Regions from separate parts of the Ruegeria sp. AP12 genome, predicted to be linked through region 2. Evidence: riboswitches for the same ligand, from Rfam matches in the RefSeq annotation. Region 2 holds a riboswitch; the other holds the start of a gene.
The links. Region 2 has a riboswitch for thiamine pyrophosphate ahead of thiB (thiamine ABC transporter substrate binding subunit). Riboswitches for the same ligand answer to the same signal wherever they lie in the genome.
Positions count from the first base shown of each region.

Region 1: linked by a shared signal. The riboswitch ahead of thiD (bifunctional hydroxymethylpyrimidine kinase/phosphomethylpyrimidine kinase) and the one ahead of thiB (thiamine ABC transporter substrate binding subunit) in region 2 are both predicted to bind thiamine pyrophosphate.

Region 1 covers NZ_JBQFVZ010000003.1:89,702-96,286, reverse strand. Annotated here, with positions in the region: gene ACR0E6_RS11390 (HesA/MoeB/ThiF family protein) at 1-827, opposite strand, end outside; gene ACR0E6_RS11385 (thiamine phosphate synthase) at 824-1,420, opposite strand; gene ACR0E6_RS11380 (thiazole synthase) at 1,417-2,181, opposite strand; gene thiS (sulfur carrier protein ThiS) at 2,184-2,378, opposite strand; gene ACR0E6_RS11370 (FAD-dependent oxidoreductase) at 2,362-3,339, opposite strand; gene thiD (bifunctional hydroxymethylpyrimidine kinase/phosphomethylpyrimidine kinase) at 3,336-4,139, opposite strand; TPP riboswitch at 4,186-4,292, opposite strand; gene dnaJ (molecular chaperone DnaJ) at 4,560-5,705, opposite strand; gene dnaK (molecular chaperone DnaK) at 5,780-6,585, opposite strand, start outside.
Region 2 covers NZ_JBQFVZ010000004.1:86,620-95,843, reverse strand. Annotated here, with positions in the region: gene ACR0E6_RS13130 (alpha/beta fold hydrolase) at 1-338, shown strand, start outside; gene ACR0E6_RS13125 (flavin reductase) at 335-1,279, shown strand; gene ACR0E6_RS13120 (LLM class flavin-dependent oxidoreductase) at 1,276-2,313, shown strand; gene ACR0E6_RS13115 (aldehyde dehydrogenase) at 2,328-3,791, shown strand; gene nadC (carboxylating nicotinate-nucleotide diphosphorylase) at 3,808-4,656, opposite strand; gene ACR0E6_RS13105 (L-aspartate oxidase) at 4,653-6,218, opposite strand; gene nadA (quinolinate synthase NadA) at 6,227-7,279, opposite strand; TPP riboswitch at 7,525-7,628, shown strand; gene thiB (thiamine ABC transporter substrate binding subunit) at 7,660-8,640, shown strand; gene ACR0E6_RS13090 (thiamine/thiamine pyrophosphate ABC transporter permease ThiP) at 8,616-9,224, shown strand, end outside.

The DNA of each region.
Region 1 (6,585 bases), on a different contig from region 2:
TCTTCGACACTCAGGCGCTGCGCCAACGGGTGGATTGGGTCCGGGGCTTCGCCCGTGTCCCGCAATTCGACGATCATGTCGTCGGCGTCCAGTTGCGAGGCGGCCAGGAAGGCAAAGACCCGCTGAGGCTCGGGCGCTGCGTCGAACCGGAAACTGGTGCTGCGCAGGGTGCGTGCATCGAGCTGCACCATCTGACCCAGCGGCGAGGGGTCGATCCCCAAAATCAACGCCAGCGCCATCTGCGCCTGCATCGCGCCGATCATTCCCACGACGGGACCCAGAACACCTGCCGTGGCGCAACTTGCCCCACTGTCCGGCGCATCCGGGAACACCGCACGTAGTGAGGGTGCACCGCCGCAAAACCCGCCGACATAGCCAGACAGGCCCAGAACCGAGGCGCTGATCAGCGGCTTGCCCGCGATCAGACAGGCATCCGACAAGGTATAGCTGGCGGAATAGCTGTCCGCACAATCAAGGATCACATCAGCCTGCCCGACAAAATCCATCACATAGGCGTTTGTTAGAGCCTGTTTTTCAGCAACAATCACAATCCCGGAATTCAGCACGCGACAGCGTTCCGCCGCGACATCGGCCTTTGGGCGACCGCATTCCGCCTCGGAAAACAACGTCTGTCGATGCAGGTTCGACAGGGCGACCTGATCCGCATCCATGATCGTCAGATGCCCAACCCCAGCGCCAGCCAGCAACGGTAGGGCCGGAGCCGCCAGCCCGCCCGCGCCCACAACCAGAACCCGCGCGCGCGACAGGCGGGCCTGCCCTTCGGCGCCGACCTCGGGCAGGATCATCTGGCGGGCATAGCGGTTCATCTGGTGACCTCGATCCATTGGCGCACGCGCGCCTCGGGGTCGGGGTTCAGGGTGATGTCTGTCACGACCGAAACGATGTCCGCCCCAGCCTCAAGCACCCCTTCCGCGCGCTCAACGCTCATGCCGCCGATCCCGACAAGAGGGATGTCGCCCACACGGGCCTTCCATTCGGTGACTTTGGGTAGGCCTTGCTGCTTCCACTTCATCTTTTTTAGAATCGTCGGATAGACCGGGCCCAGCGCCACATAGTCGGGGTCCATTGTCAGCACACGCTCAAGCTCATCATCATCATGGGTCGAGACGCCCAGCTTCAGCCCAGCCTTGCGGATCGCTTTCAGATCGGCGTCGTCCAGATCCTCTTGCCCCAGATGGATCCAGTCACAGCCTGCATCGATGGCGGCCTGCCAATAGTCATTGACAACCAGCACCGCGCCATACTCGCGGCAGAGATCGCGAGAGGTCACGATCTGCGCCCGAACAACCGCGCCCGATTGATCCTTGATACGAAATTGCACCAGCTTCACACCCAAAGGCAGCATCCGCCGCAACCAGTCCGAATGATCGAAGATCGGATAGAAACGGTCCAGCGTCATGACAGGAACGCCTTTCCAATGACAGGGGTTGAGGCTTCGGCCATATCCCGCGCCTCGATCGGGTCGGCCTGATGCGCCAGTTGCCCGGCCTCAACCGCGTGCGCCATTGCCTGCGCCATGCGCACCGGATCACCGGCCCGCGCGACAGCGGTGTTCAGAAGAACGGCGTTATAACCCAGTTCCATCGCATGGGCCGCATGGCTAGGCAGACCAATCCCGGCATCGATTACCAGTGGAATTTCGGGAAATTCCGCCCGCATCGCACGCAATGCGTATTCGTTGTTCAAACCGCGCCCCGAACCGATAGGAGCACCCCAGGGCATCAGAACCTCGCACCCGGCCCCTAACAACCGTTCGCCCACGATCAGATCATCGGTGGTATAGGGAAAGACCTGGAACCCGTCCTCGGTCAGAATTCGCGCGGCCTCGACCAGTTGGAACACGTCCGGTTGCAGGCTGTCGGTGTGGCCGATCAGTTCCAGCTTGATCCAAGGGGTCTCGAACACCTCGCGCGCCATATGCGCGGTTGTCACCGCCTCTTTCACCGTGTGGCACCCGGCGGTGTTGGGCAGCACCCGCACCCCCAGATCGCGGATCATCTGCCAGAATGTCTGCCCCGCCCCGGATTCGCGCCGCAGAGACACCGTGGCCACGCCAGCGCCACTTGCGCGGAAGGCCTGTTCCAGAATCGCAGGGCTGGGATATTGCGCGGTGCCCAGCATCAGCCGGTTGGGCAGGTCGACGCCATAGAAACTGCGCATCCTCAGCCCCCCTGCATCGGCGACAGGATTTCGACCCGGTCGCCTTCGTTCAAAGCATGGGCGAAGCGCAAGCCCGAGGGCACAAATTCTTCATTCACCGCCGTCGCAACGCGGCCCGAGAAACCGCACTCCTCCAACAACTCGGCCAAAGTGACGGCCATCACGTTCTTGGGTTCACCGTTAAGCACAATCTTCATCGACCATCTCCGACTGTTTGTTGTCCAACGCCAGATCGGCCACGCCCTGCGCCAGCGCCGGGGCCAGCAAATAGCCGTGACGGTAGAGCCCGTTGGCATAGATCGTCCCGCCCAGACGCCGAATGCGCGGCAGGTTGTCCGGGAAGGCGGGGCGCAGATCGACGCCAATTTCCAGCACCTCGGCCTCGCCAAATGCAGGGTTCAGCGCATAGGCGGCGCTGAGCAGCTCCAGCATCGACCGGGCCGTGATACGGCTGCTGTCTTCGCTTTCGATCATCGTGGCACCCAGCATGTAGATGCCATCGCCACGCGGCACGATATAAAGCGGGATACGCGGATGCAGCAGACGAACCGGACGCGTCAGGGTCACGTCAGGGCAGCGCACGACCAGCATCTCGCCCTTCACGCCGCGCAGGTCCTGCAACACATCCCGCGCCGTCAGCCCGCGGCAGTCGATGAGGTTATCCAACTGCGCAGGCGCGTGATCGTTGCGGAATTCGACACCCTGTTCCTTGAGATTGCGGTACAGGTCATGCAGCGCCTGTCGTGGATCAAGGTGAGCCTCCCCTTCAAAAAACAAGCCCTGTCCGAATCCATACAAATCAGGCTCTAATTCGGACAATTTCGCACGATCTACTTCGGTAAACGCTTCGGTCCGACGCGCGAAGCGGCACAAGTCCGGCACATCCCTGGCATTCGCCACGACCAGAGTGCCATTGCGATGCACCTGCGTTCGCTCCGCCCACCAGGCAATGGCCATCTGACCCAACCGCAAAACGGGTTCCTCGGCGTTTTCGTATTCGCACCACGGGGCCAGCATGCCGCCCGCCCACCACGAACACCCATGCGGACCGGGCGGGCCAGCGGGGTCAAAGACCTGCACCCGTTCGCCGCGCGAGACCAGCTCGCTGGCAACGGCCAATCCGGCAACCCCGGCCCCTATGACAGACCAGAGCGTCATCCGGGCCAAACCCGGTGAAAATGATGCACCGGCCCGTGCCCCGATCCGACATTCAACTCATCCGCCCGCGCAATCGCGCCTTGCAGATAGTCATGCGCTTCGGCCACCGCCTCGGGCAGCGCCATACCCTTCGCCAGACCGGCCGCAATCGCCGAGGACAGGGTGCAACCCGTTCCATGCGTGTTTCTGGTGTTTTGCCTTGGTGCCTGAAACTCGGCCACAACACCTGTTTCACCGATCAGCACATCGTGGCAGATATCACCCGTTCCATGGCCACCTTTCATTAGAACCGTGCGCGCTCCCATTGCGCACAGCGCCTTGCCCTGTTCGATCATCTCGCTTCGCGACGCCGCAGCTTGCTGATCCAGCAGGCAAGCGGCCTCGGGCAGGTTCGGTGTCAAAACACTCGCGCGGGGCAACAGGACGTCACGGAGGGTCTGCACCGCCGCGTCCGCCAGCAAGGCATCGCCGGATTTCGCAATCATCACCGGATCCAAAACGATGGGGCCGTCAAACTCCGATAGTGCCCGCGCTACGGTTTGGATGATTTCAGGCGTTGCCAGCATGCCGATCTTGATCGCGCCAACATTCAGATCGGTCAGCACCGCCTCGACCTGCGCGGCGATCACGTCCGGCGGGATACCGTGCACAGCCGTAACCGCCTGCGTATTCTGCGCCGTAACGGCAGTGATGACGCTGGAGCCGTAAACACCCAAAGCCGACATCGCCTTCAGATCGGCCTGAATCCCAGCGCCGCCGCCGCTGTCGGATCCTGCTATGGACAGGGCAATTGCTGCCACGTCGTCGCTCCTTCATTTTGGGGGCAACGCGGGCATGGAAAACGTCTGTATGCGTTAGACCGTTCCCTACGCCGGTATTGCCCGGATCAGGTTCGATGGGTTAGCGCGTTCACGCCTCTCAGCCCTTTGATCAGGGCACCCCAACGGTTGATGCGGACAATCTCAGGGCAGGCGCTGGAAATCAAGCGCCAATCCACAGGTCATAAGGCCACTTTGGGCAAGAGGTTAAGACCAAAGCGGCGTTTGAATTGCGGGGGAAAATGCGAGGCTCTGCCTCGCGCTCCGAGGTATTTTGGGCCAGATGAATAAAGGATCCCTTGCTTCATCTGGCTACAAATATCTCGGGGGAGACGCCCGGTACGGGCGGCGGGGGGGCAGAGCCCCCAATAGCGGACGACCGCCCGAATAGGGCAGTCCGCCTTAACCTTTCATCCCGTCCCAAAAGGACTTGACGGACGAGAAAAAGCTTTTGGATTCCGGGTGGTTATCTTCCCCCAGATCATCAAACTCACGCAGAAGCTCTTTCTGACGGCTGGTCAGGTTGACCGGAGTTTCCACGGCCAGTTCGATGAACATGTCGCCAACACCGCCACCGCGAAGGGCGGGCATGCCCTTGCCGCGCAGACGCATCTGACGACCCGACTGGCTGCCTGCCGGGATTTGCACCCGACCGCGGCCACCGTCGATGGTTGGAACTTCGATCGATCCACCCAGCGCGGCCTTGGCCATGCTGACCGGCACGCGGCAGTAAAGGTTCACGCTGTCGCGTTCGAACAGCTTGTGATCCGAAACCTCTACAAAAATATAGAGATCACCCGGAGGGCCACCGCGCATTCCGGCTTCGCCTTCACCGGCCAAGCGGATACGGGTACCGGTTTCAACACCGGCAGGGATGTTCACCGACAGGGCGCGTTCTTTTTCGACACGGCCCGCGCCATTGCAGGATTTGCATGGGTTCTTGATGATCTGGCCCAATCCCGAACAGGTCGGGCAGGTGCGTTCAACGGTAAAGAACCCCTGCTGCGCGCGAACCTTGCCCATGCCGGAACAGGTCGGACAGGTGGTGGGCTCTGCGCCGCCTTCGGCACCCGTGCCTTCACAGGACGAACACGCCACTGCGGCGGGCACGTTGATGGTTTTCTGCAGCCCCGCGTAAGCCTCTTCCAACGATACGCGCAGATTATAGCGCAGGTCCGAACCACGCGCCGCGCGACGTCCGCCACCGCCCCGCTGCCCGCCCATGAAATCGCCGAACAGATCGTCGAAAACGTCCGAGAACGCGCTGGAAAAATCGCCCTGACCAAAGCCGCCGCCGGGACGGCCCCCGCCGCCCATACCGTTTTCGAATGCGGCATGACCAAACCGGTCATAGGCCGCTTTCTTGTCGGCGTCGCGCAGCACGTCATAAGCCTCGTTGGCTTCCTTGAACTGCGCCTCGGCATCCGGGTTGTCCTTGTTGCGGTCGGGATGCAACTCTTTGGCTTTCTTGCGAAAACCCTTTTTGATCTCGTCCGCCGATGCGCCCTTGGTCACGCCGAGCACATCGTAGTAGTCGCGTTTTGACATCAGTGTTTCCTTCTGCCTCAACGTAATCGGGCCGGCCCGGCAACCGGACCGGCCCGCATTGGCCCGGTTACCCGTTAGTTACGCTTGTCGTCGTCCAGATCTTCAAACTCGGCGTCGACAATATCATCATCGCCCGGCGCGGCATCTGCTGCTGCCGGTTCTTCTTCGCCCTCTTCGGCTTGCGCCTTGTAGATGGCTTCGCCCAGCTTCATGGCCGCTTCGGTCACGTTCTGAATGCCCGACTTGATCTTGTCGGCATTCTCGGTCTCCAGCTCGTCCTTCAGCGCGGCAATCGCCAGCTCGATGGCTTCGATGGTGGTCGGGTCAACCTTGTCGGCATGCTCTTCCATCGACTTTTCGGTCGAGTGGATGAGGCTTTCCGCCTGGTTCTTGGCATCGACCAGCTCGCGGCGTTCCTTGTCGGCTTCCGCGTTCTCTTCGGCGTCCTTGACCATCTTTTCGATGTCCTCGTCGGACAGGCCGCCAGATGCCTGGATGGTGATCTTCTGCTCTTTGCCGGTGCCTTTGTCCTTGGCCGAAACCGAGACAATGCCGTTGGCGTCGATGTCAAACGTCACCTCGATCTGCGGCATACCGCGCGGTGCGGGCGGGATGTCTTCAAGGTTGAACTGACCCAGGATCTTGTTGTCCGAGGCCATTTCACGCTCACCCTGGAACACGCGGATGGTCACGGCGTTCTGGTTGTCTTCGGCGGTCGAGAAGACCTGAGACTTTTTCGTCGGGATGGTCGTGTTGCGGTCGATCAGACGGGTGAACACGCCGCCCAGAGTTTCAATCCCCAGCGACAGCGGGGTCACGTCCAGCAGAACAACATCCTTGACGTCGCCCTGCAGAACACCGGCCTGAATGGCGGCGCCCA
Region 2 (9,224 bases):
CACCGACCGACCGCGCCGCGCGGGGCCACGTGGCGCAATGGCTGTCGGAGGTGGATATTGACGGCTACGCGACCGCCTATGGCGCGTTTGCGCGGGGTGATGCGCTGTATGCTGACGGGTTCGGCGGGATCAAATGCCCGTTGCTGGCGCTGACCGGGCAGGACGATCCCAACTCGACCCCCGCAATGTCGCAAGCGATGGCAGAGGCTGCACCATACGGGTGCGCGGTTATCATCGAAAACCACAGACATATGGTAAACCTGACCGCACCGGACGCGGTGAACGCTGCGCTGACGGACTGGTTGCACATGCCATCTGAACAGGGTGAACTGACATGATTGAATTTGACCCGAACACGCTGAACAACCCGCGCGCCCTGCGCAATGCCTTCGGCACCTTCATGACCGGCGTGACCGTTGTGACGGCCCATGACGATGCGGGCAACCCGTTGGGCTTTACCGCGAATTCCTTCACCTCGGTCTCGCTTGATCCGCCTTTGGTTCTTGTCTGTCTGGCCAACATCTCCAGCAATTATGAAACCTTCGCCAATACATCGAAATTCGCGATCAACATCCTGTCCGAGGCACAGATCGCGCTGTCCAATACCTTTGCCCGCCCGGTCGAGGATCGGTTTGCGAGTGTCGACTGGGAACCCGGCCCGCATGGCTCGCCCATTCTGGGGGGTGTCTCGGCGTGGTTCGATTGCGCCATGCACAGAACCGTCGAAGCGGGCGATCATCTGATCCTGATTGGTCAGGTCAAAGCCTTTGATCAGGATATCGCGCCGGGCCTGGGATACGCGCGCGGGGCCTATGTCACACCGGCTGCCGAGGCGAGGGCGCTCAGCAAACGCTCGGACATGGTGGTGTCGGCCCTGATCGAGCGCGACGGGAAGATCCTGCTGCAGGACGATGGCAACGGCTATTTGACCATTCCCAATACCGACGATGTCGCGGGCGGCGCAAACGCGGCTCTTGCCCGATTGATTGCCGACAGCGGCGTGAATGCGGAGCCCGGCTTTATCTATTCCGTCTTTCAGGACGACGCGCGCCAGCAGCAGCATATCTCGTTCCTGTGTCAGGCCGACGGCGGTGAACCGGTGAATGGGGTTTTCACAGAAATTAGCCCGCTCACATTGATGGATGTGTCGGACCCGGCCCTTTGCACCATGCTTGAACGGTTCGCGGCGGAAAGTCAGATCGGGAATTTCGGGGTGTATTACGGCAATGAGGTGAGCGGGCGGGTCAAGCCTCTCACCGGGGGAGTTAAGCGGACATGAAATTCTCACTCTTTGCGCATATGGAGCGGATCTCGGAGGATCAGGACCAGAAGCAGCTGTATGACGAGTTCATCCAACTGTGCAAAATCGCCGATGAGGGCGGGATGCACGCGGTCTGGACGGGCGAGCATCACGGGATGAATTTCACCATCGCCCCAAACCCGTTCCTGAACCTGATCGACGTGGCGCGCCATACCAAAAATGTGCGTCTGGGCACCGGCACCGTGATTGCACCGTTCTGGCACCCGATCCGTCTGGCCGGTGAGGCGGCGATGACCGATATCATCACCGAGGGCCGTCTTGATTTGGGAATCGCACGCGGGGCCTACAGCTTTGAATACGAACGTCTGATGCCCGGCATGGACGCCTGGGAAGCCGGCCAGCGGATGCGCGAGCTGATCCCGGCGGTGCAAAAGCTGTGGCTGGGCGACTATGCGCATGAGGGCGAGTTTCACCAGTTTCCCAAGACCACCTCGGCCCCGCAGCCGGTTCAGAAAGACGGCCCGCCGATCTGGGTCGCGGCGCGCGATCCCAACAGCCACGAATTTGCTGTATCGCATGGGTGCAACGTGCAGGTGACGCCGCTTTGGAACGGCGATAACGAGGTTGAAAGCCTCATGGTCAAGTTCAACGACGCCTGCGCCAAGTTTCCTGATGTAGCACGGCCCAAAATCATGTTGTTGATGCACACCTATGTGGCCTCGAATGACGCGGACGTGAAACAGGCGGCGGTCGAGCTGAACCGGTTCTACAACTATTTCGGGGCCTGGTTCATGAACAAGCGCGATATCTCGCAGGGCCTGATCGACCCGCTGAGCGAAGATGAGATTGCCGCGCATCCCTTCTATACCCCGGAAAACATGGAGCGTGATCTGGTCATTGGCACAGTCGACACCGTCATCGACCGGCTGCGCCGCTATCAGGCGCTTGGCTATGATGAGTATTCCTTCTGGATCGACTCCAGCATGCCGTTCGAGCGCAAGAAAGCCTCGCTTGAGCGGTTTATCAAAGACGTCATGCCGGCGTTTCAATAAAGGGGTGCCATAAGATGCAGCAGTTTCAACAGTATATCGATGGCGCTTTTTCGGATGGGGCGACACAGTTCGACAGTCTGGACCCGGCCACCGGAAAGGTTTGGGCAAAAATGCCCGAGGCCAATGCGGATGATGTCAATCAAGCTGTTGAGGCCGCGGATCGTGCGTTTTTTGCGCCAGAATGGGCCGGGATGACGGCCACTGCCCGTGGCAAGTTGCTGGCCCGGCTGGCGGATCTGATCGCCGAAAACGCCCCGCGTCTGGCCGAGCTGGAAACCCGCGATACCGGCAAGATCATCCGCGAAACCTCGGCCCAGATCGCCTATGTCGCTGATTATTATCGGTATTACGCCGGGTTGGCCGATAAGATCGAAGGCGCGCATTTGCCCATCGATAAACCGGATATGGAGGTCTGGCTGCGCCGTGAACCCATCGGGGTTGTGGCGGCGGTGGTGCCCTGGAACTCGCAACTGTTCCTGTCGGCGGTCAAGATCGGCCCCGCCTTGGCGGCGGGCTGTACCGTGGTGCTGAAAGCGTCCGAAGAGGGGCCCGCGCCGATGCTGGAATTTGCCCGCATCTTCGATCAGGCCGGATTCCCCAAGGGTGTTCTGAACGTCATCACCGGTGGACCGGTGGTAGGGGCAACGCTGACCAGCCACCCGAAAGTGGCGCATGTCGCCTTTACCGGCGGGCCGGAGACCGCGCGCCATATTGTGCGCAATTCGGCTGAGAATCTGGCTTCAACCTCGTTGGAACTTGGCGGCAAATCCCCGTTCATCGTGTTCGAGGATGCCGATATCGAAAGTGCCGTGAATGCACAGGTGTCGGGGATATTCGCCGCAACGGGCCAAAGCTGTGTGGCCGGGTCGCGGCTGTTGGTGCAGGCCACGATCAAGGAGGAATTCCTCGCCCGTCTCAAGGACAAGGCCGAGGCCGTTGTGATCGGTGCCCCCGACGACATGGCGACCGAGGTCGGGCCGCTGTGCACGCTGCGTCAGCGGGGCAATGCGGTCGACCTGATCCAGCGGTCTGTCGCGCAAGGGGCCAAGCTGATAACCGGCGGGCAGCCGATTGACCGCGACGGGTTTTTCTTTCCTCCGACCATTCTGGATTGTTCCGACGTGCCGGACGCCGACAGCCTGACCAACGAGTTTTTCGGTCCGGTCCTGTCGGTTGTTGCGTTCGAGACCGAAGCCGAGGCCATCGCCATCGCCAACAACACCCAATTCGGTTTGGCCTCGGGCCTTTTTACACAGAACCTGACGCGGGCGCATCGTATGATCCGTGCCATCCGCGCGGGGATTGTCTGGGTGAACACCTACCGCGCCGTCAGCCCGATTGCGCCGTTTGGGGGCCACGGTCTGTCGGGCCACGGGCGCGAAGGGGGTCTGCAAGCGGCGCTGGATTACACCAAGATCAAATCGGTCTGGCTGCGCACCAGCGATGACCCGATCCCGGATCCGTTTGTCATGCGCTAAGCGCGGCGGATCGGGCTTAGAAGTCCAGACCCAGATCGATAGTCCGATAGGAATGGGTCAGCGCGCCGGAGGATATGAAATCCACGCCGGTCGCTGCAATGGCTGCCACCGTTTCGCGCGTGACATTGCCCGAGGCTTCAGTGACCAACCGACCGTTCACCAGCGCGACTGCCTCGGCCAAGGTTGCAGGCGACATGTTGTCCAGCAGCACAACATCGGCACCGCCAACCTCAAGCACTTGGGCCAATTGATCCAGCGTATCCACCTCGATCTCGACCTTCATCATGTGCGAGGCGCGGGCATGCGTCGCCTCAAGCACCGCGCGCACGCCGCCTGCCGCCGCGATGTGGTTGTCCTTGATCAGGATCGCATCCGATAGTGAGAACCGGTGGTTGAACCCACCGCCATGCAGAACCGCCTGTTTTTCGACGATGCGCAGGCCGGGCGTGGTCTTTCGCGTGCAAGTGATACGCGCGCGGGTGCCCCTGGTTTCGGCGACCAAAGCCGCTGTGGACGTTGCCACGCCGCACAGCCGCCCGGCAAAGTTCAGTGCCACGCGCTCAGCCGACAGGATCGAGGATGCCTTGCCCGTGATCTCCATCAGGGTATCGCCCTTGGCGCAACGCTGGCCATCCGCGATATGTGTCGAGATTTCCAGCGAAGGATCGACCAGACGAAACGCCAGCGCGGCGACCTGCATCCCCGAGACCACGGCATCTTCGCGCGCGTTCAAGCGGGCCGCATAGGTCGTATCTGACGGGATTACGGTCTGGGTGGTGATGTCGCCATAGGCACCCAAATCCTCCATCAGTGCCGAGCGCACCAAAGGTTCAAGGATCATGTCGGGCAGGGCCGGATGGGTCATGCTGCGTCCTTTGCAATGCGGTCCCGCAGGGTCAGCGCCTCGTTCAGCGTTAGGGCCGAGCGTTGGCCGGGGCCGGGGGTAAGGTCGGGGAAATCAGAGCGGTAATGCGCGCCACGGCTTTCCTCGCGCAAAAGCGCGGCGGCGGCGATCAGCGTGGCGGTGGCGGTCATGTTCAGAAACACGTCAGAGCCCGGATGCCGGGCCTCAAGCGCCGCGATTTCGGTCAGGGCGCGATGCAGACCGGCCTGATCGCGGACAACGCCCACATGCTGGGTCATGGCATGGCGCAATGCAGCCAGATCCGGGGTCTGTTCGGTCGCGCTGTCGGGGATAAGCGTAACATCGACCTTTGGCGCAGGCTGCCCGGACACAACGGTTGCAATGTCCTGTGCGCAGGCGCGGGCAAAGACCAGCGCCTCAAGCAATCCGTTCGACGCCAGCCGGTTCGCGCCGTGCAACCCGGTCGAAGCCGCCTCGCCACAAGCCCAAAGCCCGTTCAGCGAACTGCGGCCCGCCAGATCGGTTTCGATGCCGCCCATATGGTAATGCGCCGAGGCGGTCACCGGGATCGGATCGCGCACCGGGTCGAGACCGTGACGCAAACAGGCCTCGGTCACTGCCGGGAAATGGTCCGCGATCTGTGCGCCAATCGCCGCGCGGGTGTCCAGCGCCGGGCGCTTGCCCGTCTGTGCCTGTGTGTAGACGGCTCGGGCAACAGTGTCGCGCGGGGCCAGATCGGCATCGGGGTGAATGTCGGGCATGAACCGATGCCCATCGCCGTCGATCAGAACCGCCCCTTCGCCGCGCAGGGCTTCGGTCGCCAGCGGGGTGGGGTCTTCGCCGACGTCGATGGCGGTGGGGTGAAACTGGACGAATTCAGCGTCGGCAATCCGTGCACCGGCGCGCGCGGCCATGCCGATACCCTGACCCCGGATGCGCGCAGGGTTTGTGGTCTGGGCGTAAAGACCCGCCGAACCACCCGTTGCCAACACATGCGCAGACCCGCGCAGCAGAACGTGTGGCGCGCCTGGCGCATCGGCGCTGGTCAGATAGACACCGCTGACCTGCGCGCCGTCGCTGTCCAGCCCAACCGCCAGCGCATCTTCGATGACCTGAATCGACGGGGTTTCGCGTAGGGCCACAATCAGCGCGCGCATGATCTCGGCCCCGGCCTGATCGCCCTTGACGCGAACGACCCGCGCGGCGGAATGCGCTGCCTCGCGCGATTGAACAAAGCTGCCATCGGCGGTGCGGTCGAACCCGGTGCCCAAATCGGACAGATCAAGGATATGTTCAGGTGCCGCCTTGGTCACAAACTCGGCCACCTCGCGCAGAACCGACCCGGCCCCGGCGCGCATCGTGTCCTCGGCATGGGCCTGCGGGCTGTCCGTCCGCGCCATCGCCGCCGCAACGCCACCCTGCGCCCAGGCCGAGCTTGCGCCGGATCCAAGCGGTTCGGGTGAGATCATCACCACGGGGCAGGGGGCCAGTTTCAGCGCCGTATAGACCGCCGCCAGCCCGGCCCCGATGATCACCACACGCGGTGTCTGAACGGTTTGCATATCGCCGATCAAATACCCAACTGGCGCGACAGGTCGATCATGCGTTGCACCGACAGGCGGGCCTTGTCCGCCACTTCGGCATCCACCTCGACCTGACCGGTCATGGTATCCAGCGCGAACAGCACCTTTTCCAGCGTGATTTTCTTCATGTAAGGGCACATGTTGCAGGGGCCGACAAAATCGACTTCGGGCAGAGAATCCGCGATATTCGACGCCATCGAACATTCGGTGATCAGCAACGCCTTTTCCGGCTTCTCATCCGTGACGTATTTGATGATCCCGCTGGTCGAGCCCGAGAAATCAGCCTCGGCCACCACATCCGGCGGGCATTCGGGGTGGGCAATCAGACGCGTGCCTGGGTTCCATTCGCGGAAGTCGCGCAGATCGCTGGCGCTGTATTGTTCGTGCACGATGCATGAACCTTCCCACCAGACCACGTTTTTCTGCGGCACGTCCCGCGCCACGTTTTGGGCCAGATACTGATCCGGGGTCATGATGACGGTATGGCTGTCCTGCGCCGCAACGATCTGCGCCGCGTTCGATGAGGTACAGCAGATGTCCGAGGCCGCTTTGACCTCGGCCGTTGTGTTCACATAAGACACGACCGGCGCACCGGGATAGCGGCGTCGCATTTCCTCGACGCCTTCGGCGGTGATGGATTCCGCCAACGAGCATCCGGCTTCCATATCCGGCATCAGCACGGTTTTGTCGGGGCTTAGAATCTTCGACGTCTCGGCCATGAAATGCACACCGCATTGCACGATCACATCCGCTTCGACCTCGGTCGCCTTGATGGCCAGTTGCAGGCTGTCGCCGCCGAAATCCGAAATGCCATGGTAAATCTCGGGCGTCATGTAGTTGTGGCCCAGAATGACCGCGTTGCGCCTGGCCTTCAGATCGTTGATCGCCTTGACGTAAGGCGCGTAGATCGCCCAATCCATCGGCGACACCACACGGGACATGCGGTCGTAGATATCGCTCATGCTTTCGGCAAGCTCGGGCGAGGGGGCAAGATCATATTTTTCGGAGAGATGCGCGCGCTGCGCGGGAAGGTCGAACACGGGACTGTTTTTCTGCCTGTTAAACGCGTGGCGTTCCTCATATGGGGTCTTCAGTGGAATGACCAGCGCTCAGACAGGACGAATTTCCCAAAAATCGGATCGGGCGCAAAACAATCCGTTTTTTTGGCCCTTGTTTTGGGCATTATCGGAAATTTCCTGCCCGGTTTCGGCCCGACGCGGCCCTTTCAGGCGGCACCTGCGGGCAGCGAATCTGGTTGTCTTTTGATCCGTTCCCCCCTAGTCAGGCTTTTACCTCGGGGTGCGTGACAAAAACGCTGAGATGCCATGGGCGAACCCGTTGAACCTGAACCGGCTAGAACCGGCGGAGGGAAAGGTAACGGTTCATCCATCCTTGCCCTCTCGCCGCAATGGAGGATGACATGAAACATCTGCTGATTGCTGCGGGAATTCTGAGTGCAACAGCCGCCATGGCGGACGACAAACCTCAGCTGACCGTTTACACCTATGACAGCTTCGTCTCGGATTGGGGCCCCGGTCCCAAGGTCAAAGAGGCGTTCGAGGCCGTCTGTGATTGTGACCTGAACCTTGTTGGCGTTGAAGACGGCGCAGCGCTTCTGTCGCGCATCCGGCTTGAGGGCGAAAGCTCGGACGCGGATGTGGTGTTGGGTCTGGATACCAACCTGATCACCGCCGCCAAGGAAACCGGCCTGTTTGCGCCAAGCGCAGTGACCGCTGAATATGCGCTGCCGATCGAGTGGTCGGATGACGTGTTTGCCCCCTATGACTGGGGCTATTTCGCCTTTGTTCACAACGCGGATGCTGCGGCCCCTGCGAATTTCCGGGACCTGGCCGACAGCGACACCAAGATCATCATTCAGGACCCGCGCTCCTCGACCCCCGGTCTGGGTCTGCTGTTGTGGGTCAAGGCGGCCTATGGCGATGACGCGCCCCAGATTTGGGCCGGTCTGGCCGACAATATCGTAACCGTGACTAAGGGTTGGTCCGAGGCGTACGGGCTGTTTCTGGAAGGTGAGGCCGACATGGTCCTCAGCTATACCACATCACCCGCCTATCATCTGATTGCCGAAGAAGACGCCAGCAAGGCGGCGGCGGCTTTTGACGAAGGTCACTATATGCAGGTGGAAGTGGCCGGGAAACTGGCCGGAACCGATCAGCCGGAACTGGCAGATCAGTTTCTGCAATTCATGGTCTCGGACGCATTCCAGCAGATCATTCCCACGACCAACTGGATGTATCCGGCAGTGACTCCGGCATCGGGCCTGCCCGAAGGGTTCGATACGCTGATCACCCCCGAAAAGTCGCTGTTGTTGTCCCCGGATGAGGCCGCCGTTGCGCGGGATCAGGCGCTTGCGGAATGGCTGGGCGCGCTCAGCCAGTAAGCCCCTGGCCGGGTGTTGGCGCAGCGGCGCTTGTCGCTGCGCTGATCCTTGGGACGCTGGCCGCCGTTGCCCTGCGGGCTGATGCAGCCGGCGGGTTCGGCCCGGCGGACTGGGCCGCGTTGCGCTTTACGCTGGTGCAGGCCATCTTGTCGGCTCTGTTCAGCGCGGCCCTTGCGATCCCTGTGGCCCGTGCACTGGCCCGGCGGCGATTTCCGGGGCGGCGCGCGCTGATCGCGCTGCTGGGTGCACCGTTTATCCTGCCGGTCATCGTCGCAATCCTTGGTCTGTTGCAGGTCTTTGGTCGGGCGGGCTGGATTTCCGACGTTCTGGGCCTTTTCGGCCTGCCGCCCATACGGATCTACGGGTTGCACGGCGTCGTGCTGGCGCATGTGTTCTTCAACTTGCCGCTTGCCACACGGCTGATCTTGCAGGCGTGGCAGGAAATCCCCGCCGAGAGGTTCCGTCTGGCCGCGCAACTGGGCTGTGACGGAATGGCGATGTTCCGTCTGATCGAACTACCGATGCTGAAACGCATCCTGCCCGGCGTGCTGGCGGTGATCTTCGCGATTTGCCTGACCAGTTTT